Regions from separate parts of the Streptomyces sp. NPDC046727 genome, predicted to be linked through region 2. Evidence: riboswitches for the same ligand, from Rfam matches in the RefSeq annotation. Region 2 holds a riboswitch; each other region holds the start of a gene.
What was found. A riboswitch is a leader RNA that binds a small molecule or an ion and turns the genes downstream of it on or off. The one in region 2 is predicted to bind cyclic di-AMP.

Region 1 (10,438 bases), on a different contig from region 2:
GGTGCGAGGGGGTCCGGTCATCACTCCGGGCAGAGTACTGCATGTGGAGTGGTATGTCGTGCCTACGCCTGTGCCGCCTCGTAGGCCCGGAGGAACGCGCTCACCCCGGCCCTGAGCAGACGGTCGGTCTCCGGTTCCGGCAGGGGCAGGACGCCGTAGTGGGTCGTCTGGATGATCCGGTGCGAGATCAGGGCCGTGAAGTGGCTCGCCGCCAGGGACGCGTCGCCGTGGAGGTTCAGCAGGCCGGCGGCTTCGAGATGGGTCATCGCCTCGGTGAGGGCCCGGCCGACCGGCGCCGGGCCGGCCTCGTGCCAGGCCGTGAGGACCTCGGGCGGTACGTGGTCGGCCTCCGCGTGGATGTGGCGGACCAGGGCGAAGTGGTTGGCGTAGTCGGTCATGAGCCGGTGGAAGGCGCGGGCCAGGGCGACCAGATCCCGTTCCAGGTCGCCGGGGTGCGGCGGGCGCTCCGGGTCCAGTACGGCGTGCAGACGCGCCAGTTGGGCGTCGCGGACCTCGCTCGACGTCCAGGTCACGACCGTCTGGAAGAGCTGCGCCTTGCCGCCGGGGAAGTGGTTGTAGAGCGTGCGCGTGGAGACGCCGGCCGCGGCGGCGAGCGCGTCGACGGAGGCGCGGGCGTAGCCCTCCCGGCCGAAGACCGTGCAGGCCGCGCTCGCGATGTCCATCTGCTTCTGCAGCTTGCGCGGTGACTCGTTCGTGTGGCCCACGCCTGCCCCTTCCCTTTGCGACCAGCCAACTCTAACTGACTTACAACGCTCGTTGTAGTTTTTACAACGAGCGTTGTACCTTGCTGGTGTTCAGAAGAGTTCGCAGAAAAGAGGGGGACAGCTGTGTCCGCTACCGATGTCCGTGCCGCTGAAGACCGTCCGCTCCGCGTCGCCGTCATCCTCGGCAGCGTGCGCGAGGGGCGTCAGGGGCGCGCCGTCGCCGACTGGTTCCTCGCCACCGCCGCCGACCCGGGCCTGGAACTCGACGTCGTCGACCTCGCCGAGGTGGACCTGCCGCTGGTGCTGCCCGGCTGGGGCGGGACGCCGAGCCCCGAGACCGTCGCCGCGCTGCGGGACGTCTCGCCGCGGCTCGCCGCCGCCGACGCGTTCGTGGTCGTCACGCCCGAGTACAACCACAGCTTCCCGGCCGCCCTGAAGAACCTCATCGACTGGCACCAACGCGAGTGGCAGGCCAAGCCGGTCGGCTTCGTGTCGTACGGCGGTCTCGGCGGCGGCCTGCGCGCGGTCGAGCAGCTCCGGCTGGTCTTCGCCGAGCTGCACGCCGTGACCGTGCGCGACTCGGTCAGCCTGCACGGTCCGTGGTCCGGCCTCGGCGAGGACGGTGCCCCGCGCGACGCCGACGTGTGTGCGGGCGCCGCCAAGGGCATGCTCGGCCAGCTCGCCTGGTGGGGCCGGACCCTGCGCACCGCGCGCACCGAGCGTCCCTACGCGGGCTGAGGCGGCCGGAGATGAACACCTTCCGCTCTGCCGGGTCCGGCCGTCGCGCTCAGCCGGCTGCTGACGCGGCCACGACCCCGGCTCTGGATGCCGACGCGCTCCTGGCTCCGGCCGCCACCGAGGTCCCCGCCCCGGACGCCACAGAGGGCCCGGTATCCGCTTCCGCCACCCTCACCGCCCTCTACCGCATCGTCACCGTCGTGGTCCTCGGTACCACCATGTCCGTGCTCGACATGACCATCGTCAACGTCGCGCTGCGGCACCTCTCGGAATCCTTCGGGGCGCCGCTGGAGACCATCCAGTGGACCGCTACCGCCTACACGCTCGCGCTCGCCGCGGTCATCCCGGTCGCCGCCTGGGCGATGGGCCGGATCGGTGCCAAGCGCACCTACACGCTCGCGCTCGCGCTGTTCACGCTGGGCTCCCTGCTCGCCGCCTGTGCCTGGGACGCGGCCAGCCTGATCGCGTTCCGCGCGGTGCAGGGGCTGGGCGGCGGGCTGCTGCAGCCGGTCGGCATGGCGATGGGCATGCGGGTCGCCGACCGGGCCCGCCTCGGCCGGGCGATGGCCCTGCTGGGGCTGCCCATCCTGGTCGGCCCGGTCGCAGGACCGGTGCTCGGCGGCTGGCTGGTCGACGCCGTCTCCTGGCACTGGATCTTCCTGATCAACCTGCCCGTCGGCGCCCTGGCCCTGCTTCTCGCGGTCCGCCTGCTGCCCAAGGACGCCCCGGACGCCCGAGGTCCGCAGCCGCCCCGGCTGGACGTCCCCGGCGTGCTGATGCTCTCGCCCGGCCTGGCCCTGCTCCTGTACGGCCTGTCCCGCGGCGGCGAGCGCGGGGACTTCACGGCCCCCGGCGTACTGGTGCCGACGCTCGCCGGTGCCCTGCTCGCGGCGGCTTTCGTACGGCGGGCGCTCGCCGTCCGCTGGCCGCTGCTGGATCTGCGGCTGCTGCGGGACCGTACCTTCGCCGCCGGTATCGGCACGCTCGCCCCGTTCACCTGCGGCTACTTCGGGTCGATGCTGCTCGGACCGCTGTACTGGCAGCAGGAGCGGAGCCTGAGCGCGACGGCGGCCGGGCTGCTCGGCGCGCCGGCCGGGCTCGTGGTCGGGACGACGATGCAGATCGCGGCCCGGCGGATCGACAAGGCGGTACCGCGCCGGCTGGTCGCGGCCGGGTGCGCGGTGGGCGCCCTCGGCATGGTCCTGCTGGCCTGGCAGACCGGTACGGCCGAGGTCGCGCCCTGGCGGATCGTCGCCGCGGGCATGGTGATGGGCGTCGGCGCGGGCATGACGCTGATGCCCACGATGACCACCGCCACCCGCGACCTGCCCGCGGACCGGCTGCCCGGGGCGAGCACCGCGCTGAGCATCAACGCCCAGCTGGCCGCGTCGGTCGGTACGGCCCTGCTGTCGGTGGTGCTGGGCGCGACGGGCCCGGACCCGGCCGGCTTCCGGCTCACGTACGCCGTGGCGGCCGCGCTGCTCGCCCTCGGCGCCCTGTCGGCGCTCCGCCTCCCGGGCCGGCCCGCGGGGGCGAGGAGTTAGCCGGCCGTCAGCTCGGCCAGCGGCAGCGTGTGCTGGGTCTGGAGCACCTTGGCGCGCAGGTAGCGGACGTTGTGGGCCGTGGTGAAGACACCGGTCGGCACCCGGTCCCGTACGGCGACCCCCAGCGTCCGCAACTGCGCGGCCTTGTCGGGGTTGTTGGACAGCAGGTCCAGCTCTGTGATGCCGAGGGCGGCGAGCATCTGCGCGGCGGCCGTGTAGTCGCGGGCGTCCTCCGGGAGCCCGAGGGCGGCGTTCGCAGCATAGGTGTCGAGCCCCTCGTCCTGGAGGGCGTACGCGTCGAGCTTGTTGTAGAGGCCGATGCCCCGGCCCTCCTGGCGCAGGTAGAGCAGGACGCCGCCGCGGTCGGCGATGCGCTCGACGGCCTCGCGCAGCTGCGGCCCGCAGTCGCAGCGGGCCGAGCCGAAGACGTCACCGGTCAGGCACTCCGAGTGCAGGCGCACCAGCGGGACCTCGCCGGGTTCGCCGAGGACGACGGCGAGGTGCTCCTGGCCGTCGGTGAGGCCGTGGAAGGTGACGAGCTCCGCGTCGACGCCGTAGCCGTCGGCGAAGCGCAGCGGTACCCGGACGCGTGCGCGCGGGGTGGCGTCGGGGATGTCGGGCATGCGGGTCCCTCCGGGACAGATGCTTCAGATTTGAAGCAGTGTTTCGCACGGACCCTACCCCATGCTTAAAAGTTAAAGCAATCAGCTCGGGCGAGTGACTACGGCGAGCAGGGCGAACGGCGCCGCCACGGGACGTCACCCGCCCCGGACTCCTCGGCATCCCCCAGCAGCCCGCGCGCGATCCCCGTACAGATCTCCTCCAGCTGCCCGACCTGCTCCGGGGTGAGCCGGTCGAACACCGAGGCGCGCACCGCCTCGACGTGCCCGGGTGCCGTACGTTCCAGTACGGCCATCCCCTCGTCCGTCAGCACCGCGAGCGAACTGCGCTTGTCCCGGCGGCAGTCCTCCCGGCGCACCAGCCCGTCCCGCTCCAGCCGGGTCACCGCGTACGTCAGCCGGCTGCGCGTGATCTTCAGTGTCTCGGCGAGATCGGTCATGCGCAGCCGCCGGTCGGGGGCCTCGGAGAGGTTGGCCAGCACCGTGTAGAACAGGTGCGGCATGCCACCCTCCTGCTGGAGCTGCCGGTCGATCGCGTCCTCCAGGAGGCGGGAGGCGGCGATGTAGGCGCGCCAGGCGCGCTGCTCCTCGGGGCTGAGCCAGCGGGTCGTCATGCCGCCAGTGTAGGTTTGTTTCAAACTTGAACCAAGCCGTCCGCCGCCGGAAGAGAGCGCGCCGATGCCCCTGCCGTACGTCCTGCTGTCCGCCGCCGTCTCCCTCGACGGCTACCTGGACGACACCGGCCCCGAGCGGCTCCTGCTGTCGAGCCCGGCCGACTTCGACCGGGTCGACGAGGTACGGGCCTCCGTCGACGCCATCCTCGTCGGCGCCGGCACGATCCGCGCCGACAACCCCCGCCTGCTGGTCAACTCCGCCGAGCGGCGCGCGGCCCGCACGGCGGCGGGCAAGCCGGAGTACCCGCTGAAGGTCACCGTGAGCGGCTCCGGCGACCTCGACCCCGGGGCCAACTTCTGGCACACCGGCGGCGAGAAACTCGTCTACACGACGGACAAGGGCGCCGGACCCGCCGCCCGCCGCCTCGGGCGCACCGCCGACGTCGTCCCGCTCGGCCCCGCCCTGGACTGGCGGGCCCTGCTGGAGCATCTCCACGACGTGCGCGGAGTCGGGCGGCTGATGGTCGAGGGCGGCGGCACGGTCCACACCCAGCTCCTCCAGCAGGGCCTCGCCGACGAACTCCAGCTCGTCCTCGCCCCGCTGTTCGTGGGCGACCCCGCGGCCCCGCGCCTCTTCGGACCGGGCGCCTACCAGGGCGGACGTCTGCGCCTGCTCGACACCCGGCGGATCGAGGACGTCGTCCTCATGCGCTACGCGCCCACGGCCCCCGGCACCGGCCCGCTGCCCACCGCCGCCGACCGCCACTGGCTGCGCACCGCCTGTGACCTCGCCGCGCTGTGCCCGCCCTCGGAGACGGCGTTCAGCGTCGGCGCGGTCGTGGTCGCCGCCGACGGTACGGAGCTGGCCCGGGGCCACTCGCGCGAGGGCGCCGATCCCGTGGTCCACGCGGAGGAGGCGGCCCTCGCGAAGATCGGCCCGGCCGATCCCCGGCTGGCCGGTGCCACGGTCTACAGCAGCCTGGAGCCCTGTGCCCGCCGCGCCTCCCGGCCCGCGCCCTGCGCCCGGCTGATCCTGCGGGCCGGGGTACGCCGGGTGGTCACCGCCTGGCGCGAACCCGACACGTTCGTCGCCGCGGCCGACGGCACGGGCGTCCTGACCGCCGCGGGCGCCCAGGTCGTCGTGCTCCCGGAACTGGAGGCGCTCGCCAAGGCGCCGAACGGGCATCTGCTCGGCTGACAGCACTCAGGGCCCGGAATCCGATGGATTCCGGGCCCTGAGTCTTCAGTAGCGGGGACAGGATTTGAACCTGCGACCTCTGGGTTATGAGCCCAGCGAGCTACCGAGCTGCTCCACCCCGCGTCGTTGTGTCACCAGCATACGTCATGCGGAGGGGTGCTTGCACACCCGCTTTCTTGCGCCCCCGTGATCATCACCGAAGGTGACCGGATGGACGCCCTCCGCATAACGCCTGAGTCACCATCAAAACCTTCAGTGACTACTGAACGCTCCCGCATCCCGGTCAACTCGCCCGGTTTGACGGGGTAATGGCGCATAGCTCCGCCGTCAAAATCGTGAATGATCAAGCCGAACGGGCTTGGAAAGTCACTGGCGGGTCTATTAACGTTCGATAACGCAGCGCGGTCGTCCCAGCCGTCACAAGAGGCGGCTCCGTGCGCACGCGCCGAATCCCGCAAGGGAGCCGGGGAACCACCACCCTGGGGTGAATCACGCAGATACCGCCGTGAACTCACGGAGTCCACGACCGGTATACGCGCGTAGGAGACCTTCCTGCTCCGAACCCGTCAGCTAACCCGGTAGGCGGAGGAAGGAAAGGAGCACGCCCGCGTGGCGTCCAACCGGCCTGTCCCCGAAGCCCCGTTCATACCGGCACAGCGCGACACCGAGACCTTCGGCTACGACGCCTACCGCGCCGAAGAGGGCCCCTGGGAGGAGTGGAACCCCACCGCGGACTCCGTCGCCCCGGTCCGCGGCCGGCACCGCGTCGCCAAGCAGCGAGGCGGCCTCGCGCGCAGCTCCACCGTCCTCGGCGTCGGCGTCATCGCCGCGGTCGGCGCGGGCGGCATGGCCAGCGCCCACACCGGCAAGCCGCCGGTCTCGATCTCCCTGCCCGACCTGCCCTCCGTCGGCTCCCTCTTCGAGGACGGCTCCGACTCCCAGCCGGCCGAGGCCGCGACGACCACGCTGAGCGGTGTCGGCACGACCGCCGCCGACGCCGAGGACGGCGACGCGGGCGAGGCCCTGCGCAACCGGATCATGGCCCAGGCCGAGCAGCAGCAGAGCCAGGCCGAGAGCAAGGCCACCGCCACCGTGCTCGCCGCCGCCGAGAAGCAGACCGCCGACGCCGCCGCCAAGGCCGAGAAGGAGGCCGCCGCCAAGGCCGCCGCGGCCAAGGAGGAGGCGGAGGACGCCGCCGAGAAGGCCGCCGCGAAGGCGAAGGCCGAGGCCGCCGAGAAGGCCGAGGCGGAGCGGCTGGCCAAGCTGGCCAAGCAGTACACGCTGCCGACCTCCTCGTACACGATCACCTCCACGTTCGGCCAGGCCGGCTCGATGTGGTCCTCCGGCTACCACACCGGTCTTGACTTCGCCGCCCCCACCGGCACCCTGATCAAGGCCGTCCACAGCGGCACGATCACCGAGGCGGGCTGGGCCGGCGCCTACGGCTACCGCACGATCCTCACCCTGGACGACGGCACCGAGCTGTGGTTCTGCCACCAGTCCTCGATCAGCGTCTCCGCCGGCCAGAAGGTCTCCACCGGCGACGTCATCGGCCGCGTCGGCGCCACCGGCAACGTCACCGGCCCGCACCTGCACCTGGAGGTCCACCCGGGCGGCCAGGCCACCGGCATCGACCCGATGGCGTGGCTGCGGGGCAAGGGCCTCAACCCCTGACAGCCGGGCGTTCGGCCGGAATTCGACGCCGGCGGCGGGATGCGATCGTCCCCCGCCGGCGTTGACATGACGTATGACGTCACTTCGTAAACTCGGCTCTTCCGATCTTGAGGTCTTCCCGCTCGCGCTCGGCGGCAACGTCTTCGGCTGGACCGCCGACGAGGCCACCTCCTTCGCCGTCCTGGACGCCTACGCGGCGGCCGGCGGCAACTTCATCGACACCGCCGACGCCTACACCGCCTGGATCGAGGGCAACCAGGGCGGCGAGTCCGAGACGATCATCGGCAAGTGGGTCAAGGCGCGCGGCAACCGCGCCGATGTCGTCATCGCCACCAAGGTCAGCCAGCACCCCGAGTTCCAGGGCCTGTCCGCCGCCAACATCAAGGCAGCCGCCGACGCCTCCCTGCGCCGCCTGGGCACCGACCACATCGACCTCTACTACACCCACTTCGACAAGCCCGAGGTGCCGGTCGAGGAGATCATCGGCGCGCTGGACGAGCTGGTGAAGGCCGGCAAGGTCCGGCACATCGCCGCCTCCAACATCACCGCCGAGCGCCTGCGCGAGTCCCTCGACTTCTCCGACCGCGAGGGCCTCGCCCGCTACGTCGCCCTCCAGCCGCACTACAACCTGGTCTCCCGCGACACCTACGAGGGCCCGCTGCAGGACCTCGTCGCCCGCGAGGGCCTGTCCGCCGTCCCGTACTTCGCGCTCGCCATGGGCTTCCTCACCGGCAAGTACCGCCCCGGTACGACCGTCGACAGCGCCCGCGCCGGCCGGGCCCAGGAGTACGCGGAATCCGAGCGCGGCCAGAAGGTCCTGGCGGCCCTCGACGAGATCGCCGCGGCCCATGAGGCCCCGCTGGCCACGGTCGCCCTGGCCTGGCTCGCCGCCCAGCCGACGGTCACCGCCCCGATCGCCTCGGCCCGCACGGTGGAGCAGCTCCCGGCCCTGCTGGGCGTGGCGGACCTCAGGCTGACGGATGCCGAGCTGGCGAAGCTGACGGAGGCGTCGGCCTAGTCAGCCAGTTCTCGGGGCTACGTCCGGTACGGGTTGTACGCGGGGTACGGAGCCGTCGGCCAGCCGTACCCGTACGGCACCGGCCCCGCGTACACCGGCCGTACCGGCGCGGCCGTCCGTGCCGCGTACTCCAGCGCGGGCCGGGCCACGGTCCTGCGCTTCCACAGCTCGTCCAGCAACTCCCGCTCCCGTACGACGAAGTCGGCCCCGGCCCTCCCCGTGCGCCCCCGGTGCCGCAGGAACGCCAGCGAGGTGGCGTACGCCTCGTACCGCGCCACCTCCCGTGCCGCCGGGCGACCATGGTGGTGCCGGGCGTAGTCCCGGGCCATCCGCCGCGCCCGCATCGAGGAGAGCGCGAACGGCTCGGCCGGCCCCAGCCACCCGGCCAGCACATACGCGGGCAGCTCCGCCCGCACGGTCCGCAGCTCCCGCTGCCGCGTCCAGATCGCGAGCCAGGTCAGCAGCCCGAACGCGGGCACCATGAAGCCGGCGTAGACGGCGAAGAAGCCGTACTCGCCGAAGGTGGAGGAGCCGTTCCAGAAGGCGTGCATGCTCATCGCGAGCAGCAGCCCGCACACCGGCAGCAGAACCCGCCGTACATGCTGCCGCTCGGCGGACAGCGCGGCGATGCCGAAGCCGATGCCGGTGAGGACGGTGAACAGGGGGTGCGCGAACGGGGACATCACGATGCGCACGAAGAAGGTGGCGGCGGTGACGGAGGCGATGCCGCGGTCGCCGGTGAGCTGGTCGGTCCCGAAGGCCGTACCGAGGTAGAGGATGTTCTCGGTGAACGCGAACCCGGTGGCGGTGACCCCCGCTATCACCACGCCGTCCACGATCCCGGTGAAGTCACGTCTGCGGAAGAGGAACACCAGCAACACGGCGGCGGCCTTGGCGGACTCCTCCACGATCGGTGCTATCACCGTGGCGCCGAGGGTGTCGGCACTGGCCGGATCCGCGGTCGAGGTGGCGATCCACCGGGTCGCGAAGCTGTTGGCCACGATGGCTATCAGCGCGGCGGCACAGGCGCCCCAGGCGAAGGAGAAGACCAGGTTCCGCCAGGGGCCCGGCTCCACCCGGTCCAGCCACCGGAAGGCGGCTATCAGCCAGGGCACGGGCAGCACGGCGAGACCGAGCCCGACGAGGAACCCCTCCGTGCCGGTCTGCCGCCGCACGAGCGCCAGGATGACCAGGCCGGACAGCGCCAGCAGGCTGCTCAGTGCTCCGTACCGCACCCACCTGCGCTGCCACCAGTGCGGGTGGCGGAGCACACCGTCGCCGGGGCTCGGGGGACAGGTCGGAAACGGAGGACTGGTGGCCACGGCATCGACCCTAACGGTGACGGGACGAGGGGCTGGAGCGGATTATCGGTCCTGGCTGTGCGGTACGCGCCGGAACAGCAGATCGTTCACCACATGACCCTTGTCCAGTCCCTGCCCCTCGAAACGGGTCAGCGGCCGGAACCGGGGGCGCGGCGAGAAACCGCCGTCCGCCTGGGTGTTCTCGAAGTCCGGATGCGCGGTGAGCACGTCCAGCATCTGCTCGGCGTACGGCTCCCAGTCGGTCGCGCAGTGCACGAGCGCGCCGGGCTTCAGCCGGGTCGCGGCGAGCGACAGGAACTCGGGCTGGATCAGCCGCCGCTTGTGGTGCCGCTTCTTGGGCCAGGGGTCGGGGAAGTAGACGCGCAGCCCGTCCAGCGCGTCGGGGCGGAGCATCTCGCGGAGCAGGATGATCGCGTCGCCGTTGCCCACGCGGACGTTGGACAGGCCGTTCTGGTCGGCGAGATTGAGCAGATTGCCCTGGCCCGGGGTGTGCACGTCGACGGCCAGGATGTTGGTGTCCGGGTCGCCCGCGGCCATCTGCGCGGTGGCCTCGCCCATCCCGAAGCCGATCTCCAGCACCACGGGACGGTCGTTCCCGAACAGCTCGCCGAGGTCGATCACCCGCTGCCCGTCGATGTCCAGTCCCCACTGGGGCCACAGCCGCTGCAGCGCGTCGGCCTGCCCGGCCGTCACCCGGCTCCGCCGCGGCTGGAAGCTCCGGATCCGCCGCTCGAAGTGGGACCCGGCGGGATCGGCCTTGGGCCCGTCCGGGAACCGCGGCTCCCCCTTGGCCCGGGTGTGCCGAACGGACACACCGGGGGTGTGGGAGGCCGGGGAGGGGGCTTCGGAGGCGTTGAGAAAGTCAGACACAGTAAGACAGATTTTACGGCGCCCGCCGGCACCGGACGGAGCGCCGGTGCCGCCCTACAGCGAACCGAGCAGCGAGAGCACCCGGCGCCCCACCTCCCGCCCGATGGGCAAGGAC
Region 2 (10,438 bases):
CTGAAGTACCTCGGCCCGATCGACGGCCACGACATCAAGGCCGTCGAGTCGGCGCTGCGCCGCGCGAAACGCTTCCACGGCCCGGTCCTGGTCCACTGCCTCACCGTGAAGGGCCGCGGCTACGAGCCGGCCCTCGCGCACGAGGAGGACCACTTCCACACCGTCGGCGTGATGGACCCGCTCACCTGCGAGCCGCTCGCCCCGGCCGGCGGGCCCTCCTGGACCTCGGTGTTCGGCGAGGAGATCGTGAGGATCGGGGAGGAGCGCGAGGACGTCGTGGCGATCACGGCGGCCATGCTGCACCCGGTCGGTCTGGGCCGGTTCGCCGAGCGCTTCCCGGACCGGGTGTGGGACGTGGGCATCGCCGAGCAGCACGCGGCCGTGTCGGCGGCCGGGCTCGCGACCGGCGGGCTGCACCCGGTCGTCGCCGTCTACGCCACCTTCCTCAACCGGGCCTTCGACCAGCTGCTGATGGATGTCGCCCTGCACCGCTGCGGGGTCACCTTCGTCCTGGACCGGGCCGGTGTCACCGGCGCCGACGGGGCCTCCCACAACGGCATGTGGGACATGTCGGTCCTGCAGGTCGTCCCGGGCCTCAGGATCGCCGCCCCGCGCGACGCCGACCAGTTGCGCGCGCAGCTGCGCGAGGCCGTCGCCGTGGACGACGCGCCCACCCTGGTCCGCTTCCCGAAGGAGTCCGTCGGCCCGCGCGTCCCGGCGGTCGACCACGTCGGCGGCATGGACGTCCTGCACCGTGCCGACCGCCCCGAGGTGCTGCTGGTGGCCGTCGGCGTGATGGCGTCCGTGTGCCTCCAGGCCGCCGAACTCCTCGAAGGCCGGGGCATCGACTGCACGGTCGTGGACCCGCGATGGGTCAAGCCCGTCGACCCCGCCCTGCCCGGCCTCGCCGCCCGGCACCGGCTGGTGGCCGTGGTCGAGGACAACAGCCGGGCCGCCGGCGTCGGCTCGGCCGTGGCACTGGCCCTCGGCGACGCCGACGTGGACGTGCCGGTACGGCGGTTCGGCATCCCGGAGCAGTTCCTCGCGCACGCCAAGCGCGGCGAGGTGCTGGCCGACATCGGCCTCACGCCCGTCGAGATCGCCGGGCGGATCAGCGCGAGCCTGGCCGTCAAGGACGCGGGCGGCACAGCCAAGGAGAGTGAATGACCACCGAGTTCGACCTCGGCGCCCTGCTCGCCGAGCGCGGAGCCGAACGCTACGAGCTGCACGCCAGGCACCTCAACCCGCAGCTGCCGCGCATGCTGCACACCATCGGCTTCGACAAGGTCTACGAGCGCGCCGAGGGGGCGCACTTCTTCGACGCGGACGGCAACGACTACCTGGACATGCTCGCCGGGTTCGGGGTGATGGGCCTGGGCCGCCATCATCCGGTCGTCCGCAAGGCGCTGCACGACGTCCTCGACCTGGACCTCGCCGACCTGACCCGCTTCGACTGCCAGCCGCTGCCCGGCCTGCTCGCCGAGCGACTGCTGGCCCAGAGCCCGCACCTGGACCGGGTGTTCTTCGGCAACAGCGGCACCGAAGCCGTCGAGACGGCCCTGAAGTTCGCCCGGTACGCCACCGGCAGGCCGCGCGTCCTCTACTGCGACCACGCCTTCCACGGCCTGACCACCGGCTCGCTGTCGGTCAACGGCGAGGACGGCTTCCGCGACGGCTTCGCCCCGCTGCTGCCCGACACCGCCGTACCGCTCGGCGATCTGGACGCGCTGGCCCGGGAGCTGAGGAAGGGTGACGTGGCCGCGCTGATCGTGGAGCCGATCCAGGGCAAGGGGGTGCACGAGGCGCCGCCCGGCTATCTGCGCGCCGCGCAGGAACTGCTGCACAAGCACAAGGCCCTGCTCATCGCCGACGAGGTGCAGACCGGCCTCGGCCGCACCGGCGACTTCTACGCCTACCAGCACGAGGACGGTGTCGAACCGGACCTGGTGTGCGTGGCCAAGGCGCTGTCCGGCGGCTATGTGCCGGTCGGCGCCACCCTCGGCAAGGAGTGGATCTTCAAGAAGGTCTACTCGTCCATGGACCGCGTCCTGGTGCACTCGGCGAGTTTCGGGTCCAACGCCCAGGCGATGGCGTGCGGCCTCGCCGTGCTCTCGGTCATGGAGAACGAGCAGATCGTCGCGGGTGTGCGCCGGACGGGCGAGCTGCTCAGGTCCCGGCTCGCCGCGCTGATCGACACGTACGAGCTGCTCGCCGACGTCCGTGGCCGGGGCCTGATGATCGGCATCGAGTTCGGCAGGCCGTCCTCACTGAAGCTGCGCAGCCGCTGGACCATGCTCCAGGCGGCCCGCAAGGGACTGTTCGCCCAGATGGTCGTCGTACCGCTGCTGCAGAAGCACCGGATCCTCACCCAGGTGTCCGGCGACCACCTGGAGGTGATCAAGCTCATCCCCCCGCTGGTCCTCGACGAGGCCGACGTGGACCGGTTCGTGGACGCCTTCACCGCGGTGATGGACGACGCGCACAGCGGCGGCGGCCTCATGTGGGACTTCGGCAAGACCCTGATCAAGCAGGCGGTGGCGAACCGCTGAGGACGGGCCTAGGGGGCCAGGAGGAGCAGGAAGGGGAGGTACAGCAGTCCGGTCGCGCCCAGGACGGCTCCGGTCACGGCGGTCCACATCCGGCCGATGCCGAGGCGGGCGTAGTGGGCGCCCATCAGGCCGAACGTGACGGCGAGCCCTCCGGCGAGGAACATCACCGGAAGCAGCATGATCGTCGGCCATGTGGACACGGCGGCTATGGCGCCCAGCACAAGGGCGGTCGGACCGAGGGCGCCGGCGGGTGTGTCGGCCGGGTCGGGTGCGGTGTTCGCAGGCATGAGACTCCCCCTGGTTTGAACGTGTTCAAATCCTGAGCTTGATCGTAACAGGGCGGGGTGCGGAGCGGCGGCTCGGCGCGCTTTTGTCTCAGGGGCAAGAAAATTGCCCAGAGGGCAAAGCTCGGGCTCAATGGAGGCATGAACGCCTCAGACGCCCCGCCACCGGCGGGCCAGGGCGAGGACCTGCCCGCCGTCGCGCCGCAGCTGCGCGCCCTGCGCCGGCGCGCCGGCCTCACCCTGGAGGCCGCGGCCCGGACCGCCGGACTGTCCCCGGCCCACCTCTCGCGCCTGGAGACCGGGCACCGCCAGCCCTCGCTGCCGATGCTCCTCGCACTCGCCCGCATCTACGGTACGACCGTGTCGGAGCTGCTCGGCGAGACGGTCGCCGACCGGCACGCGATCGTGCGGGCCGCCGACATGGAGCCGACCCGGGCGGGCGGGTGGACGTACGTCCAGGCCGGGGCGGCCGGCCGCGGCATGCAGGCCCTGCGGGTGAGTGTGCCGTACGGCTCGCAGGGCGACATCGTGCGCGTCCACCCCGGCGAGGAGTGGCTCTACGTCCTCAAGGGGCGCCTGCGGCTGCGGCTCGGCGACACCGCGCACCTGCTCGGGCCCGGCGACAGCGCGCACTTCGACTCGCTCACCCCGCACCGCCTCGCCGCCGAGGACCACGACGGCGTGGAGCTTTTGTTCGTCCACACCCTGCTGCAGAGCCCCACGGCCACCCTGTGCCTGGGCCCGCTGACCGGAGAGCTGCCATGAGCGACTTCGAGGAGAAGTTCCCTCGTTCCCTGTGGATCCGCCTGATCATCTACATCGCGCTCGGGCACGTCCTCGCCGCGTTCCTCTACCTGCTGTTCGCGGTGGGCGCCAAGGGCTGAGCGGCCGAGCCGGCGTGCCATCATGCTCGGATGCCCGAGACCCGCGACCCGACGACCGCTCGCTGGCCCCTCGCCTCGCCCCGTACCGCCGACTGGCTGCACGAGCTGGCCGGTGACGGCATCACCGGGTTCATGCCGCCGCCGTTGCCGGACGCGGCCTGGGTGCTCAACGCCATGTACGAGCACGAGCAGGCCCCGGCCGGCCTGACGTACGACGAGTACCGCCGGGCCCGTGTGGCGGACGGCGGCGTCGAGCGGACGGTCCTCGCGGGCATCGACCTCACGGAGCTGGGCACCGCGACGGGAGGCGGCCTGGGCCGTTCCGGGCATCCCGGGCCCGGCTGGCGGCGGCTGCGCTGGGCGGAGCTGGCCGCACGGACCGGCGACCCCCTGGTGCCCGAGGGGCTACTGCCCTCGTACCGGTGCTTCCCGTCGGTGAAGCGGGGCGGCAGCTGGCCCGTCGCCCTCGATCCGCCCACCGAGGGCAGCCTGGACCGCGAGAGCTGGAACCGGCTGGTCGAGATCCTCACCGAGCACAGCCCGGCGGGCCCGGACACCCGCTGCCTGGCCTACTACAACCCGCTGCTGCTGGGTGCCGTCGACTTCGAGAACCCGCACGTACGGTCCGGCCGGCTGGGCGACGCGCGGATGCTGTACGACAACCCCGAGGCCGACTTCAGCCCGTCCAACCTGTGGGCCGAGGACCGCTCCTGGGTCCTGTGCACCGACTACGACCTGTGGGCCACGAAGGTGGCGGGCCCCGCCGCGCTCGTCGAGGCCCTGCTGCGCGACCCCGAGATCGAGGCCGTCCGCCTGCCCTGGGCGCCCTGACCGGCTCCCGTCAGTCCAGCAGGCGCTCGCGCAGCCGGTCGCGGGACTCGGGGGAGAGGCCGAGGCCCTGGGCCAGATAGGTCTCGACGCCGCCCCAGGTCTCCTCGATGCTCGCGAAGGCCGCCTCCAGGTATGCGGCGCGGGCGTCGAAGAGCGGGTTGAGCAGCTCCATCACCTCGGGGGTGTACGCGGTGTCCGCGCTGCCGCTGCGGCGGACCTTGTAGCGCCGGTGCTTGGCGTTGGACTCCAGGTAGTCGGCGACGATCGCCTCGCGCTCGACGCCCACGGCCAGGAGCGTGACGGCTATGGAGATGCCCGCCCGGTCCTTGCCGGCCGCACAGTGCATCAGCGCGGGGACGCTGTCGTCGGCGAGCGCGTTCAGCACCCTGGAGTGCTCGGCGGTGCGCTCCTTGACGATCTTCCGGTAGGAGGCGATCATCCGGGCCGCCCCCTTGCCGTCGTCCAGGATCGCGCGCAGCTGGTCGAGGTCGCCGTCGCGGACCATCTTCCAGAACTCGGCGCCGTCCGCCGGGTCGCTCAGCGGCAGGTTCACATTCCGCACGCCGGGCAGCTCGACATCGGGGCCCTCCAGCCTCTGGTCGGCCGCGTTGCGGAAGTCGAAGATCGTGTGCAGGCCCAGGGAGGCGAGGAAGGCCGCGTCCTGTTCGGTCGCGTGCGCCAGATGGCCGCTGCGGAACAGCACTCCGTGGCGCACCCGCCGTCCGTCGACCGTGGGCAGCCCGCCCACGTCACGGAAATTGCGCACACCGGCCAGCTCCGGCTCGGTCGACGGGACCTGCTGCGTCACGGGGGCTCCTCCCGGTCGGCCCCGCCGGCGCGGCTCGTCGACGGGCGCTCTGTCGACCATACGGCATCGATTTCCTCGGGCAATGAGTTGTCCACAGGCATTGTCAGCAGGGCCGGCGGCCCTCGATGATGTTGGCACTTGAGGGGATCTGTTGACACCTGTGAGGTCTCGATGGTGGACATCGCCGAAGACGGTCGCACCTGGCTCCTGTCAGGCCCCAGCAGCAGTTATGCCCTGCATCTCACCGGCGCGGACGAGCTGCTCCATCTGCACTGGGGGCCACGGATCGCGCTCGCCGACGCCGAGGCGCTCGCGCTGAGCCCCCTGCCCGGCTACTGGCCCTTCGAGTCCCCGCTCGACGGCCGGGAGGAGTACCCCGTCGAGGGCGGACCCCGCTTCGTCCGCCCCGCCCTGTCCGTCCGCACCGAGGAGCGGCGCGGCACCGAATGGCGCTTCGTGGCGTACGACACGGAGGGCGACGAGCTGCGGCTGCGCTTCGACGACGACGGCGTGGGGATCGCGCTGCACTACCGGATGCGCGGCGATGTCGTCGAGCGCTGGGTGACCGTCGAGAACGGCGGCCACGCGCGCGTGGAGCTGCTGCGGGCCGACGCCGCCACCTGGACCCTGCCCGACCGCGAGGGCTGGCGGCTGGCCCAGCTGCACGGCCGCTGGGCCGCCGAGTCCCGGCTCACCACCGCCCCGCTCACCTACGGCGAGAAGGTCATCGGCAGCCGCCGCGGCCACACCGGCCACCAGCACCTGCCCTGGGTCGCCCTCGACACCGACGCCACCGAGGAGCGCGGCGAGGTCTACGGCTGCGCGCTCGGCTGGTCCGGCTCCTGGCGCATCGCGGTCGCCCAACTCCCGGACGCGCGCGTGCAGATCACCGGCGGTGCCGGCCACGACGACTCGGGACTGCTGCTCCTTCAGCCGGGAGAGTCGTACACCACCCCTGTCTTCGCGGGCCTGTGGAGCGACGGTGGATACGGCGGCGCGAGCCGCACCTGGCACGCCTACCAGCGCGCGTACGTCATCCCGGAGGCCGAGCGGGACCGGCCCGTGCTGTTCAACTCCTGGGAGGCGACGAACTTCGACATCTCCGAGGAGCAGCAGGCCGCCCTCGCCCGCCGGGCCGCCGAGATCGGTGTCGAGCTGTTCGTGGTGGACGACGGCTGGTTCGGCGCCCGCACCAGCGACCGCGCCGGACTCGGCGACTGGACACCCAACCCCGACCGCTTCCCGCACGGCCTCAAGCCCCTCGCCGACCGGGTGCACGGCCTGGGTATGCGGTTCGGCATCTGGGTCGAGCCGGAGATGGTCAACCCGGACAGCGAGCTGTACCGCGCCCACCCCGACTGGGTGCAGTACCAACCGGGACGTAAGCGGACGGAACTGCGCAATCAGCTCGTTCTCAACCTCGCACGCGAGGACGTCCAGGAGTACCTGTGGGAGCAGCTGGACACCCTGCTCTCCAGCGCCCCGATCGACTATGTGAAGTGGGACTTCAACCGCTGCTTCACCGACGCGGGCTGGCCCGGGGAACCGTACCCGCAGCGCCTGTGGGTGGACCACGTCCGCGCCCTCTACGCCCTGCTCGACCGGCTGCGGGCCGCCCACCCCCAGGTGGCCTTCGAGTCCTGCTCGGGCGGCGGCGGCCGGATCGACCTCGGCGTGCTGAGCCGCACCGACCAGGTGTGGACCTCCGACAACACCGACCCGCTGGACCGCCTCGCCATTCAGTACGGCTTCACCCAGATCCACCCCGCGCGCGTGATGGCCGCCTGGGTCACCGACAGCCCGAACACGCAGCTCAACGGCCGGGTCAGCTCGCTGCGCTTCCGGTTCGTCAGTGCCATGGCGGGCGTGCTCGGGGTCGGCGGCGACCTGACGGAGTGGAGCGCGGAGGAGCTGGCCGAGGCCCGGCGGTGGGTGGAGCTGTACAAGGAGATCCGCCCGGTCGTGCAGCACGGCGAGCTGTACCGGCTGCGGCCCCCGACGGGCGGTCTGAGCGCCGTCCAGTACGTCCGGGGGGAGGAGACGGTCGTCCTCGCCTGGCTGCAGGCGCAGAGCCACGGAGAGCCGGTGCCGGCGGTACGGCTGCGCGGACTCGACCCGACGGCATCGTACGAATGCCGCGAAACGGGCGAAGTGTACCGGGGTGCGGTGCTGCTGCATCACGGAGTGCGCACGGGACTCAAGGGTGACCTGGATGCGATGGTTCTCCGTCTGCGCCGCATCTGAGCTATCTGCCCGAATTAGCGCCTTCATTCCAACTCGCTACGGAATAGGGGTCCATGGGGGCGAGTGGCGTGAGGAGCGTCATATCCGTGACCGTACGTCGCGCGTCATGTTCACGTAATCGCCGTATCGAAAAGGCGAATTGAGGGAGCGAAGGGCGCGGGAATTCACGCTGGGTGACCGTGAATTCCCGTATCCGATCATCCGAAACACGGACAACGGGAACCTGCCGCTTGTTTCCGTGCGTCTTGCTCGCTTACGTTCCCAACCATTCCGGACGGAACGCCGAATCCTGCCGCCGACCGGAGTCCCCACACACTTGACCCGCGTCGGCAGGAGCGGGGGACCCACCAGGTACGACTGCCTGTCCGGTCTCCGCGACAGGCCAGGGGTGCAGCCGTGCGCGCACGGCCGGGCAGCTCCAGCCCGAACCCGACAGCTCACCTCGCAGGCGCCGGAGAGGAATTGCGCCATGCCCCCCAAGGGTAAGCACCGACGCCCCAAGACCCCGCGTTTTTCCCGCTCCATCGCCGTCGCCGGAACCGGTGGCGCCGCCCTGGCCCTCCCGCTGCTCGGGGCCACCGGAGCGCACGCCGCCGCCCCCGCGCAGTCCGTGTCCGGAAAGGCCGTGCAGTCCCTCCCGGGCACGGTGAAGAAGGCCGCCGCACAGTCGGATCAGGCCGCGCGCACCTACACGGTCCGCAGCGGCGACTGCCTCTCGAAGATCGCCGAGGAGCAACACGTCCGGGGCGGCTGGCAGCGGCTCTACGACGACAACCGGCAGGCCGTCGGTGCCGACCCGTCGCTGATCCACCCGGGCCTGAAGCTCAGCCTCGGCGAGAAGGCCGCGCCGGCCCGCACCGAGTCCGCCGCCCCGCAGCAGCACTCCTCGGCCGCCTCGAAGCCCTCACGGTCGGCCGCCGCACAGCCCGCCCGGCAGTCCGGGTCCGGCGGCGCCCAGACCGCCTCCGCCGGCTACACCCTCCCCGTCGCCGGCGCCACCATCGGCACCGGCTACCACGTGGCCGGCAGCATGTGGTCCAGCGGCTACCACACCGGCGTCGACTTCGTCGTGCCGACCGGCACCCCCCTGAAGGCCGTCGCCGCCGGCACCGTCGTCTCCGCCGGCTGGGGCGGCGCGTACGGCAACCAGGTCGTCATCAAGCTGAACGACGGCTACTACGCCCAGTACGCCCACCTGTCGCAGCTCTCCGTCTCGGCCGGCCAGACCGTGACCGCGGGCCAGCAGGTCGGCCTGTCCGGCGCCACCGGCAATGTGACCGGCCCGCACCTGCACTTCGAGATCCGCACCACGCCGGACTACGGCTCGGACGTGGACCCCGTCGGCTACCTCCGCACGCACGGCGTCGCCGTCGGCTGACGCCCGGCCCCCTCGCACCACCTGCCTGACACGCTGCCGAAGGCCGGACCCTCGATCCCCGGGTCCGGCCTTCGGTGTGTTCCGCGTTCAACAGCCCAGGGAGCAGCCGTATTCCTGATTGGCAAATTCTTTAGGAGTGGCTCATCTCACCGTTCGTCAACCCCTGCCTACGGTCGCGTAGGTCACATCTGAAGGTGAATCATGGTCCGACGTGGCAGACGATTCGAAGAATGACAGCAGATCAGTGATCGGGTCGTACGTGGCGGTGGGGGACAGCTTCACCGAGGGCGTCGGCGATCCCGGGCCCGACGGGGCGTTCGTGGGCTGGGCCGACCGGTTCGCGGTGCTGCTCGCCGACCGGCGTCCCGAGGGCGACTTCCAGTACACCAACCTCGCCGTGCGCGGGAAGCTGCTGGACCAGATCGTGGCCGACCAGCTTCCGCAGGCCGTCGACATCGCTCCGGACCTGGTCTCCTTCTGCGCGGGCGGCAACGACATCATCCGCCCGGGCACCGACCCCGACGAGGTGGCCGAGCGCTTCGAGCGCGCCGTGGCGCAGCTGACCGAGGCCGCCGGCACCGTGCTGGTGACGACCGGCTTCGACACCCGTGGTGTCCCCGTGCTCAAGCATCTGCGCGGCAAGATCGCCACCTACAACGGGCACGTCCGCGCCATCGCCGACCGGTACGGCTGCCCCGTGCTCGACCTGTGGTCCCTGAAGTCCGTGCAGGACCGCAGGGCCTGGGACAGCGACCGGCTGCACCTCTCGCCCGAGGGGCACACGCGTGTGGCCCTGCGCGCCGGACAGGCCCTCGGCCTGGAGATCCCCGCCGACCCGGAGCAGCCGTGGCCGCCGCTGCCGCCCCGGGGCACCCTGGACGTCCGCCGCGACGACGTCCAGTGGGCCCGCGAATACCTCGTCCCCTGGATCGGGCGCCGACTGCGCGGCGAGTCCTCCGGCGACCACGTGACCGCGAAGGGCACGCTGTCGCCGGACGACATCAAGATGCGCATCGCCTCGGTCGCCTGACCCGACCGCCCGTGCCCCGGGCCCCTGTGGTCCGGGGCGCGGACGCGTGCGCGCTCACCGCTCCCGTCCGGTCAACGCCCGCCGGTCCAGGCCCAGTTCCCGGGCGAGCGCGTCGTCCACCCACTCCTGCGCCCGGGACCGCGCCACCGCGCCCGGGTAGGACGTCAGCTGCACCGCGAGCCCGTCCAGCAGCGCGGTCAGCCGCAGCGCCGCACCGACCGGGTCCGCGCAGCCGAACTCGCCGGCCGCCACGCCCTCGGCGATGACCTCCGTGATCGCCGCCTTCCACTGCTTGTCCAGGTCCCGGGTGACCTCCCGCAGGGCGGGCTCACGCAGCGCCACGGCCCAGCCCTCGATCCACAGCCGCCAGCCCTTGGCCTGCCCGGTCGGCGCGTACCAGCGCACCGCGGCCCGCAGCCGGCGCAGCGCG
Region 3 (10,438 bases), on a different contig from region 2:
CATCGAAGCCCTCCCCGGTCAGCGCCACGAACGCGTCCTCCAGGGAGGCCCGTTCGAGAGTGAGGCCCCGGACGCGGACACCCGCGGTGACCAGGGCCGCGGTCACCTCGGCGAGGTCCCGCTCGGGCGGTTCGCCGGTGACCCGGTCGCCGTCGGCGGCCACGTCCCCCACGCCCAGTTCCTTCAGCACGCGGGCCGCCTCGGCCGCGTCCGGCGTGGTCACCACCAGCCGGCCGCGCGCCCCCGCCGCCAGCTCGGCGACCGCGCCCTGGGTGACGAGCCGGCCCTGCGCCATGACCGCCGCATGGGTGCACACCTGCTCGATCTCGTCGAGGAGGTGGGAGGAGAGGAAGACGGTCGTACCGTCGGCGGCCAGCTCTCTGATCAGGGTGCGGATCTCCCGCATGCCCTGCGGATCGAGGCCGTTGGTGGGCTCGTCCAGGACGAGCAGTCTGCGCGGCTGGAGCAGCGCGGCGGCCAGCCCCAGGCGCTGTTTCATACCGAGGGAGTACGCCTTCGCCTTCTTGCCCGCGGCAGCCGCGAGGCCGACCCGCTCCAGTGCCGCGGCGACGCGGGCGTGCCGGGTGCGCGGGTCGGCGGTCGGGTCGGCGGCGTCGTAGCGCAGCAGGTTGTCGCGGCCGGAGAGGAAGCCGTACAGGGCGGGGCCCTCGATGAGCGCGCCGACCTGCGGAAGGACCGTACGGGCCGATCGCGGCATGGGCCGGCCGAGCACCCGGGCCGTGCCCGCGGTCGGCTCGATCAGGCCCATCAGCATGCGGATGGTGGTGGTCTTGCCGGAGCCGTTGGGGCCGAGGAAGCCGAAGACACTGCCCGCCGGGACGGTCAGGTCGAGACCGTCCACGGCGAGCTGTCCGCCGCGGTAACGCTTGGTGAGACCGCGCGTGGCGATCACGCTCGCCTTCGCGTCTGCCGGATCCCGGTCCGTGACGGGGTCCCGCTGCGTGGCGGACGGTTCGTCCATCGGCTCCCCCTCGATTCGTCGTGCTCCCGAAGGGTCAACGGCCGGTCACGGCCCGTAGTTCCCGGATCGGATCACTTCCCCGCGTCGGCCGCCTTCACCAGGGCGTCCTTGGTGACCGCGCCGGCGTAGACCTTGCCGTCGTCGGTGATCAGGGCGTTGACCAGGCGGGTGGAGAAGACCGTGCCCTTGCCGAACTTCCCGGAGACCTGGTCGCCGAGCGAGCCGAGGAAGCCGCCGAGGTCACCGCCCTGGGAGCCGGTCGGCAGGCCGCCCTCGGTGCCGGTGTCGAAGGTGGCGACGGACGTCCAGCCCTCGCCGAGGACGTTCAGCCCGTCCGCGCCCTTCAGGCCCTCGGTGAAGTCCTCGCCGTGCTTCGGGGTGTGCTCCGGCGCCTTGGCCGCGTCCTTCTCCTCGGTGACCTTCGCGCCCTTGGGCGGGGTGAAGTCGAAGGTGGAGGCGGCCGGACGGGCGAAGGAGACCCGGGTGAAGCCCGCGTCGACCACGGCGGCACCGCCGCTCTTCGGGGTCAGCGTGAACTTCAGCGGCAGGCCCGTCTTCGCGTCCACGGCGATGCTGATCGCGCCGACCGTGCTGTCGCCCTGCTTGGGCTGGATGAGCAGCTTGTAGGCGTCCCGTCCGGCGACCTGTGCGGTGCCGTCGACGGTGACGGACGTGGTGTCGTCCACCGACTTCAGGATCTCGTCGGCGAAGTCCTTGGGGGTGGCCGGCGGCTCCGCCCTGTGCTCCTTGCCGGAGTCGGCCGCGGTGGAGTGGTAGACCTCGTTGCTCTTGCTGTCGTAGCCCCAGACGTCCTTGCCGTCGTGGATGAGGCTGTACTCGGCGCCGCTCTCCAGCAGCGACAGTTTCTGCCGGTCCGGGCCGTCGGCCGCGACACGCAGGGTGTGCGTGCCGGAGACCAGCTCGGTGAGCTTGGCCTGCGGGTCGGCGGAGGAGCCGTCGCCGGAGCCCTGGCCGGCCCCGGAGACCAGGCTGCTCTCCAGGCCGCCGAGGTTCGGCAGGCCGAGGTCGGTGCTGATCTTCACGGTGCCGGACAGCTGCTGCACGTCCGACTTGGCTATCTTCTCGATGAGCTGCTGTGCGCTGATCTTCGGCAGGTCGGGGTCACCGGAGTCGGCGAGCGCCGGGACCAGCCCGATCGTGGCCGCCGCCACCCCCACCACCGCGACCGGGACGGCGTACCGGGCGGCCTTGCGCCGGCCGGAGCGCGGGTTCTCGTCCCGCGCGGCGCCCACTGTGTCGTCGGATTCGTACGGTGCCATGTGTGCCTTACCTCCGTCGTCGGCGGCGGCTGTCGTCACGCTGGTCCACCTGAGCCGCCATTCTCACCCGAATCGGTGAGGAGTGGTGATTTCCGTGGTTTCCATCTCACCAAATCGGCGGTGAAGAAGCGTCAGCCCTCGGAGGCAACTGCGTGTACGCCTGCGGTATGACACCCGACGGCCGTATCTCCCCCTACCCGTAGGGGTCGTGTGGGGGAACACCGCCCGTACGGGTGTCCGTCCGCGGCGGTCGGCCAGGCTCCGGGACAGTCGGCCGCCGGGCTCCGGCGGAATCGGCCGGCCGGTTCCGTACGGGTCGACCGCCCGGTTCCGTACGGGTCGGCCAGCCGGTTCCGTACGGGTCTGCCAGCCGGTTCCGTACGGCTCGCCAGCAGGTTCCGTGCGGGTCGGCCGGTCTGTTTCCCGGCCGGGTCAGCCCGCCCGGTGCACCACGGCGTCGCACAGCTCCAGCAGCGCCGCCTTGGCATCGCACTCGGGCAGCGGGGCCAGCGCGGACCGGGCCTCCTCCGCGTACCGGACGGTGTCCCGGCGGGCCTGCTCCAGCGCGGGGTGGGCCCGCAGGCCGGCCAGCGCCTCGGCGTGCCGGGCATCGTCGCTGAGGTCGGAGTCCAGCAGCTCGCACAGCGCGATGTCCTCGGCCAGGCCCAGCCGGGCGGCCCGCTCGCGCAGCCGGAGCACCGGCAGGGTCGGGATGCCCTCGCGCAGGTCGGTGCCGGGGGTCTTGCCGGACTCGTGGGAGTCGGAGGCGATGTCCAGGACGTCGTCCGCGAGCTGGAAGGCGACGCCGAGCCGTTCGCCGTACTGGGTGAGGACGTCGACGACCGTCTCGTCGGCGCCGGACATCATCGCGCCGAACCGGCAGGAGACCGCCACCAGGGAGCCCGTCTTGCCGCCGAGCACGTCCAGGTAGTGCTCGACCGGGTCGCGCCCGTCCGAGGGACCCGCGGTCTCCAGGATCTGACCGGTGACGAGCCGCTCGAACGCCAGGGCCTGCACCCGGACCGCCTCGGGGCCGAGGTCGGCGAGGATCTGGGAGGCGCGGGCGAAGAGGAAGTCGCCGGTGAGAACCGCGACGGAGTTGCCCCAGCGGGTGTTGGCGCTGTCCACGCCGCGCCGCACGGCCGCCTCGTCCATGACGTCGTCGTGGTACAGCGTGGCCAGATGGGTCAGCTCCACGACCACGGCCGACGGCACGACGCCCGGCGCGTAGGGGTCGCCGAACTGGGCCGCGAGCATCACGAGCAGTGGCCGGAAACGCTTCCCTCCGGCCCGTACGAGGTGCTGCGCGGCCTCCGTGATGAACGGGACCTCGCTCTTGGTGGCATCGAGCAAGCCTTCCTCGACAGCCGCCAATCCGGCCTGGACATCGGCTTCCAGAGCCTGGTCCCGCACGCTCAGCCCGAACGGCCCGACGACGGTCACGAGGGGTCTCCTGTCTGCTGGTGTCTGCTGGCGCTTACACGGTTTGTCGATAGGTCGCTGCCATCACTCAAGTCAGCGTATCCGGTCCTCTTTCGATCACCGATAGCGCCCACCGGTCCAGCCTGGGCGGTATCGGATCATGACCGGCATAGTTTTGATCACATGGTAATAACGGACATTTGTCGACTTAACGGTAATCCGGATGCCGTGTCGCGACCTCTCCACACCCCCTCCTCCATCACCCCTCCCCCGTCGGCCACTACGACAACGACACGCACCACACCCCCGGTTCCACCACGACCCCGACTTCAGGCCCGAATCCCCCTAATCCCCCATGTCTGATTTAAAGTGTTTTGCCATTTCGTGAGTTGGGTCACGCGGCCTACTGGCCCGCCCCACCCGCCGGACCCCCCACGACCCCTTGCCCCGTCGGCGAGTTGAAGATTGGCAACCGCAAAGGATCAAGCACCTCATACGGCATCGATCAAGGTCAAACCGCATGTTGTATGAATCCGGTACTTGTTCCCGACATGTGCTCCCGCATACGTTCCGTGCCGTCGGGCGGACGCCGAATCCTGCCGCCGCCCGCATACCCATCGACGAACTCATTCGTACGGCAGGAGCGGGGGACCCAGGTAAGTCGCTGAGTCGGACGGCATACGCCGCACCGGAACGGCTCGGGGTGAAGTCGTGCCTCCCCCAGGCACGGCCGGGCACCTCCCCGCCCGAACCCGACAGCTCACCTCGCAGGCGCCGGAGAGGAACTTCCCCATGCCTGCTGCCGCTCAGCACCGCCGTACCCGGAACAGCCGCCTCGTCCGTACCCTCGTCGCCGCCGCCACCGGCGCCGCCGTCCTCACCCTTCCGCTCATCGGCGCTACCGGTGCCTCCGCGGCCACCGGCACCACCACGGGCACCACCCTCGCCGGGTACCCGAACAACCTCGACGGCTGGATCCGCGAGTCGCTCGCGATCATGGCCGAGAAGCACATCCCGGGCACCTACAACGGCATCTACCGCAACGTCATGCGCGAGTCCTCGGGCAACCCGGCCGCCATCAACCTCTGGGACTCCAACGCCGCCAAGGGCATCCCGTCCAAGGGCCTGCTCCAGGTCATCGACCCGACGTTCAACGCCTACCACGTGGCCGGCACGTCGTTCGACATCTACGACCCGGTCGCGAACATCACCGCCGCCTGCAACTACGCGGCCGCGCGGTACGGGTCCATCGACAACGTGTTCGGCGCCTACTGATCGGCCGGTCGGGGCACGCGCTGCTGATGTCCCGGTCAGCCGGTCGACGTCACGGTCGGCCCGGTCAGCCGGCCGGGAACAGTCTTTCGAGGACGACGGCGATGCCGTCGTCCTCGTTCGACAAGGTGACCTCATCCGCGACCGCCTTCAGTTCGGGATGCGCGTTGGCCATGGCGACGCCGCGTCCGGCCCAGTCGAACATCGGGATGTCGTTGGGCATGTCTCCGAAGGCCAGTGCCTGTTCGGCGCCGATCCCCAGCCGCTCGGCGGCCAGCGCCAGGCCGGTCGCCTTCGTCACCCCGCTCGGCTGCAGCTCCACGGTGCCGGGCCCCGACATGGTGACCGTCGCCAGCGAGCCCACCGCGGCGCGCGCCACGGTCGCCAACTCGTCGTCGGACAGGTCGGCATGCCGCAGCAGCACCTTGCTGATGGGCTCGGACCACAGGTCGTCCCGCCGACCGACCCGCACCGCGGGCAGCGTCGGATGGGGCATCCGGTAGCCGGGCTCGATGAGCGTGAGGCCGTCCACGCCGTCCTGGTCGACCGCCGCGTAGACCTGGCCCGCCTCCGCCTCGATCTTGCCGAGCGCGGTCTCGGCCAGCTCCCGGTCCAGCCGGACCGACCACAGCAGGCGGTCGGCCCCGGCGTCGTAGACCTGCGCTCCCTGCCCGCACACCGCGAGCCCGGTGCAGCCGAGCTGCGCCAGCAGGGGCCGTACCCGCGGGGCCGGGCGGCCCGTGACCACCAGGTGCCGGGCACCGGCCCGCGCCACCCGCGCGAGCGCGGCGAGCGACCGGTCGGAGACGGTGTCGTCGCCGCGCAGCAGCGTCCCGTCCAGGTCGGTGGCGATCAGTGCGTGTGCGGGGGTGGGTGCCATGATCAGAGAATACGGACACCGCGCCCCGCCGACTCACCTGTCATTCCACGCACTTACGTGCTGATTGACCCCAAGTGGGGCCCCTGGACGCCTTGATGGGGTCACCGCTGCGACCCCTGGGGCTCAACCGTGCGCCGCGGCCAGGTGGTTCGCCAGGCGCGGGGAGGCGAACTCCGTACCGCAGACGAACCGCATCACCGGGCCGTACGACGACGCGGCCGGCAGGCCGGTGAAGTACAGGCCGGGCACGGAGGAGACGTAGCCGGGGCCGAGCCTGGGCGCGCCGCGGCTCACCGCGAGCCGGGTGCGCAGCTCATGGCCGAGGAAGTCCATCGCCGCCAGGTCGACGCGGTAGCCGGTGGCGGCGATGACGTGGTCGGCGACGAGCCGCTCGGTGTGGCCGGCATGGGCGCGGACGGTGAGCACGGGGCTGCCGTCCTGGATCTCGGCGCCCACCACCCGCGCGACGTCCCGCACCTCCACACCGCTCTCGAAGCGCTCGCGCAGCCACCAGGCGCCGAGCGGGCCGAGGACCCGGCGGACCAGGTAGTGGCGGGCGGCCTCGGGCAGGAAGCGGTACGGGTGCGGGTAGTAGGTGAGCGCCCACAGCGACCAGGCTCGGCCGAACGGGGACTCGGGGCGAAGCCTCGGCTGCTTCCAGGGCGGGGCGCCGAAGGCGACCCTGCCGTGCCCGCGCGCGACCACGCGCACGCGTGCCCCCGCCTCCGCCGCGAGCGCCGCCGTCTCCAGCGCGGACTGGCCGGCGCCGATGACGATCAGCTCCTTGCGGGTGAACCGGCCGAGGTCGTGGTGCTGGGAGCTGTGCGAGACCGGGCCGGTCGGGGCGGGACCGTCGGCCGCCGCCGGCGCCAGCTCGGCCGGCAGGTGGGCGAGCCCGGACAGACCGGTGGCGACGACGACCGCGCGCGCGGTGAACAACTCCCCGGAGTCCAGCTTGAGTTCGAAACCGCCGTTCGGGTCGCGGTCGACGGAGACGACCCGCACCCGCTCCAGGCCGGGGACCAGCCTCTGCTGGAACCACTCCCCGTAGGAGATGAAGGTCTCCACCGGGATGATGTCCTCGTCGGTCACCAGGCGGCGGATCCCTGCCGCGTCGCAGTAGTCGGCGAGGGTGTGGCCGGGCTGGGGGCAGTCGAGGTTCGAGGCGGCGGGTGTCGACTTGAGGAGCATGCCCTGGGGCATGTGATCACGCCAGCTCACCATGGGATCGCCGAAGACGCGCACGGGGATGCCGCGCGCCCGCAGATGGGCGGCGGTGGACAGGCCGAACGGCCCGGCCCCGATGACTGCTACCGGTCGGATCACGAAGTCCCTCCCCAGGACGCGTTACGCCACGCTGTCGTGGCCTTGCCTACTTCGTGGATGTGCTGCCGCCGCGGCGGCTGGTCCGCCACAGCTGATAGAGGTGCTTCGCGCCCGGGCGCACGAAGCGGGCGAGCATCGTGAGGAACGGCAGCGGGTCGTCGCCCGCGAGCCAGGCCAGCTCCGTCCCGCTCGCCCTGGCCGGCGCGTGCGGTGTCGTGTAGCCGCTGCGGCGGTAGGCGAGGAGGGCTGCGAGGTCGATGTTCTCCACGATGTAGCGGTGGCCGGCGCGCTGTTCCCCCTCCGGTACAGGGCGGCCGGTCAGGTGCAGGTGCATCGCACGGACGACGTCCACGCCCGACTCGTTCTCGAAGAGCCGGAACTGGGCGCCCACGCGCGGGTTGAAGTCGAGGAGCTTGTACTGTCCGTCGCGCCGGTCGAAGCGCAGGTCGAGGTCGATGATGCCGCAAAAGCCGATCTGCTTGACGAAACGTGCGGCGAGGTCGGCGAGTTCCGGGTTGTCGACGACGTACGCGTTCGCCGTCATGCCGGCGTGCGGAGGCCAGGAGCGGACCTTGACGCCGGTGAAGAGCGCGAGCGGGCTGGAGTCCTGGTCGAAGCAGGCGTGCACGATCCAGTCCTCGGCCTCCTCGCGCGGCAGGTACTCCTGGAGGATCACGCCCGGTTCCTCGCCCCAGCCGCGGGCCAGGGCGAGCAGCCCCGCGCGCGTGCCGATCTTCGTGGTGCCGTTCACGGCGGGCTGCCGGCGCCGGACGAACGCCTCGCGGTTCTTGGCGACCACCGGGAAACGGGCCGTGTCGGCGAAGGCGACGATGTCGTCGTACGACTGCGGGAACGCGGCCGTGGGGCTCGCGATGCCGTGCTCCACGCACAGTTCGTGCAGCCTCTGCTTGCTGGCGAGCCGGCGGGGCAGCGCGGGATCCACGCGCGGGAAGAGAAAGGACCCGGTCAGGGCGCCCTGATGCTCGGCGATCAGGACGGCGGCTTCCTCGTCCGTCGGGATGAGCACGGCCGGGCGGCCGATCCGGCGGCCGATGCGCAGCAGGCCCTCGACCAGGCGGTCCGGGTCCTCCGCGCCGGTCGTCGGCCACACGAACGCCTTCTTCAGGTAGCGCGAGGAGGCCGCCGGCGTGTACGCGTCCTCGGTGATGGCGTACATGGGCACGCCCAGGCGGCCCAGGCTGCGGATCGCGCCGACACCGCCGTGGTGCAGCGGGTAGTCGCCGAACTTGACGATCAGTCCTGGCACGTCACGGTCGGCCCGCACGGGCACGCTGACGGTGTTTCCGGCCACGGGTCCCCCCACGTGTCCCCCCAATGGAACGGACCCACCCCGTCCGTGTCCCAAAGGACGCTAAGCCGGAATTGCCACCTCCGACAAGACTTATTCGGACATTGAGAACTCTTTAGGCATTGTGCGAGCAACCTTTCGAGCATGTGGTGAGGCACTGCCCAAGACACGCAGGTCGGCCGTAACGTGTGGCCCGACCACATGGAACGCATCGCCATGCATGGCGCGGATGAGAGTGAGGCAGTACCCCATGCCCCCCTTCGACGTCCCCGAGGGCGACCCCTTCGGTCCGCACAACCTCCCCTATGGCGTGTTCTCGCCCTCCGGCAGCACGGAGCGGAGGATCGGAGTCCGGCTCGGGAACCACGTCCTCGACGCGGGCGCCACCGCCGCCGCGCTCGGCTCGCCCCACCACGCGCTGCTCGCCCGGCCCACCCTCAACGCGCTGCTGGCCGCCGGCCGCACCACCTGGTCGGACGTACGGCGCGCCGTCACCTCCTGGATCACGGACCCGGCGCACCGCGAGACCGTCGAGCCCCTGTTCCACCCGCTGTCCGAGGTGACCCTGCACCTGCCCTTCGAGGTCGCGGACTACGTCGACTTCTACGCCTCGGAGAACCACGCCCGCAACGTCGGCCAGATCTTCCGGCCGGACGCCGAGGACTCCCTCACCCCCAACTGGAAGCACCTACCGATCGGATACCACGGCCGCTCCGGCACGGTCGTCGTCTCGGGCACGGACGTCGTACGGCCGTCCGGGCAGCGCAAGGGCCCGGCCGACCCGACGCCCGTCTTCGGCCCGTCGATCCGGCTGGACATCGAGGCCGAGGTCGGCTTCGTCGTCGGCGTGCCGTCGGCGCTGGGCAGCCCGGTCCCGCTCGACGGCTTCCGGGAGCACGTCTTCGGGCTGTGCCTGCTGAACGACTGGTCCGCGCGGGACATCCAGGCCTGGGAGTACGTCCCCCTCGGCCCGTTCCTCGGCAAGTCCTTCGCGACCTCCGTGTCGGCGTGGATCACCCCGCTGGAGGCGCTGGAGCACGCGCGCGTGACACCCCCGGAGCGCACGCACCCGCTGCTGCCCTACCTGGACGACGCCGCGCCCGGTGTGGAGCCCGGCGGCTACGACCTCCGCATCTCCGTCGCGATCAACGGCCATGTGGTCGCCGAGCCGCCCTTCTCCACCATGTACTGGACGGCCGCCCAGCAGCTCGCCCACATGACGGTGAACGGCGCCTCGCTGCGCACGGGCGACCTGTACGGCTCGGGCACGGTGAGCGGCCCGGCCGAGAACCAGCGCGGCTCGCTGCTGGAGCTGACCTGGAACGGCCGTGACGCCCTCGAACTCCCCGACGGCAAGCGGACGTTCCTGGAGGACGGGGACGTGGTGACCCTGTCGGCATGGGCCCCCGGCGCGGACGGACGCCGGGTGGGGCTGGGCGAGGTCAGCGGGCGGATCGTGGCGGGCTGAGCCGCGGCCGTGGCGACCGGGCCGGCCGGGGCACCGGCACGCGCGCGCGGGCGGCTTCCGCAGCGCCACGCGCGCGTGCCGCGGTCTGCGGCCGGTTCGTCGCCGACACCTGACGCACACCGCCGTCTTCGTCATACTGAAGGGACACGTACGACGCACGCGCGCGACGCGCGTCCGTGCGCCGTGTGCCCGGCACCACCCGCACCCGCACACCTCTCCGACCAGGAACCGGAGCCCCGGCATGACCGTCTGCCTGCTCCTGCTGAGCGTCGTCGCCCTGACGGCCGCCGTGCCGGCGCCGCGCGCGCTGACCCGGGCCGCCTGGCCCGAGCGGGACCCCGTGGTCGCGCTGTGGGTGTGGCAGTGCCTGGTCGCCACCGTCCTGCTGTGCTGCCTGACCGCGCTGGTCCTGGGCGCGGCGGCCGTCTTCCACACCGTCCGCGACCGCGTGTTCGCCCCCGCGCCGCCCGCCGTCACCGCCGCGTACGACCTGTCCACC

Region 1: it holds a riboswitch for cyclic di-AMP, as region 2 does, so the genes downstream of both, ABZ937_RS32330 (M23 family metallopeptidase) here and ABZ937_RS04040 (peptidoglycan DD-metalloendopeptidase family protein) in region 2, are expected to answer to the same signal.
Region 3: it holds a riboswitch for cyclic di-AMP, as region 2 does, so the genes downstream of both, ABZ937_RS01600 (transglycosylase SLT domain-containing protein) here and ABZ937_RS04040 (peptidoglycan DD-metalloendopeptidase family protein) in region 2, are expected to answer to the same signal.

What each region holds. Positions count from the first base shown of each region.
Region 1 is NZ_JBEYYR010000034.1:18,660-29,097, reverse strand. It holds gene ABZ937_RS32365 (TetR/AcrR family transcriptional regulator) at 63-725, opposite strand; gene ABZ937_RS32360 (NAD(P)H-dependent oxidoreductase) at 849-1,463, shown strand; gene ABZ937_RS32355 (DHA2 family efflux MFS transporter permease subunit) at 1,475-3,007, shown strand; gene ribA (GTP cyclohydrolase II) at 3,004-3,630, opposite strand; gene ABZ937_RS32345 (MarR family transcriptional regulator) at 3,729-4,241, opposite strand; gene ABZ937_RS32340 (dihydrofolate reductase family protein) at 4,306-5,439, shown strand; tRNA gene ABZ937_RS32335 (tRNA-Met) at 5,489-5,562, opposite strand; cyclic di-AMP (ydaO/yuaA leader) riboswitch at 5,873-6,041, shown strand; gene ABZ937_RS32330 (M23 family metallopeptidase) at 6,049-7,113, shown strand; gene ABZ937_RS32325 (aldo/keto reductase) at 7,187-8,131, shown strand; gene ABZ937_RS32320 (PrsW family intramembrane metalloprotease) at 8,149-9,453, opposite strand; gene trmB (tRNA (guanosine(46)-N7)-methyltransferase TrmB) at 9,496-10,323, opposite strand; gene lhgO (L-2-hydroxyglutarate oxidase) at 10,378-10,438, opposite strand, start outside.
Region 2 is NZ_JBEYYR010000002.1:418,963-429,400, forward strand. It holds gene dxs (1-deoxy-D-xylulose-5-phosphate synthase) at 1-1,167, shown strand, start outside; gene ABZ937_RS04005 (aspartate aminotransferase family protein) at 1,164-2,549, shown strand; gene ABZ937_RS04010 (hypothetical protein) at 2,558-2,836, opposite strand; gene ABZ937_RS04015 (XRE family transcriptional regulator) at 2,975-3,598, shown strand; gene ABZ937_RS04020 (DUF6126 family protein) at 3,595-3,717, shown strand; gene ABZ937_RS04025 (hypothetical protein) at 3,748-4,548, shown strand; gene ABZ937_RS04030 (tyrosine-protein phosphatase) at 4,559-5,356, opposite strand; gene ABZ937_RS04035 (alpha-galactosidase) at 5,528-7,600, shown strand; cyclic di-AMP (ydaO/yuaA leader) riboswitch at 7,904-8,064, shown strand; gene ABZ937_RS04040 (peptidoglycan DD-metalloendopeptidase family protein) at 8,070-8,978, shown strand; gene ABZ937_RS04045 (SGNH/GDSL hydrolase family protein) at 9,223-10,008, shown strand; gene ABZ937_RS04050 (TetR family transcriptional regulator C-terminal domain-containing protein) at 10,063-10,438, opposite strand, start outside.
Region 3 is NZ_JBEYYR010000001.1:336,951-347,388, forward strand. It holds gene ABZ937_RS01580 (ABC transporter permease) at 1-3, opposite strand, end outside; gene ABZ937_RS01585 (ABC transporter ATP-binding protein) at 1-982, opposite strand, end outside; gene ABZ937_RS01590 (sigma-E factor regulatory protein RseB domain-containing protein) at 1,054-2,262, opposite strand; gene ABZ937_RS01595 (polyprenyl synthetase family protein) at 2,695-3,705, opposite strand; cyclic di-AMP (ydaO/yuaA leader) riboswitch at 4,293-4,473, shown strand; gene ABZ937_RS01600 (transglycosylase SLT domain-containing protein) at 4,477-4,959, shown strand; gene ABZ937_RS01605 (HAD family hydrolase) at 5,024-5,836, opposite strand; gene ABZ937_RS01610 (FAD-dependent oxidoreductase) at 5,960-7,162, opposite strand; gene ABZ937_RS01615 (ATP-grasp domain-containing protein) at 7,209-8,474, opposite strand; gene fahA (fumarylacetoacetase) at 8,722-9,939, shown strand; gene ABZ937_RS01625 (M56 family metallopeptidase) at 10,181-10,438, shown strand, end outside.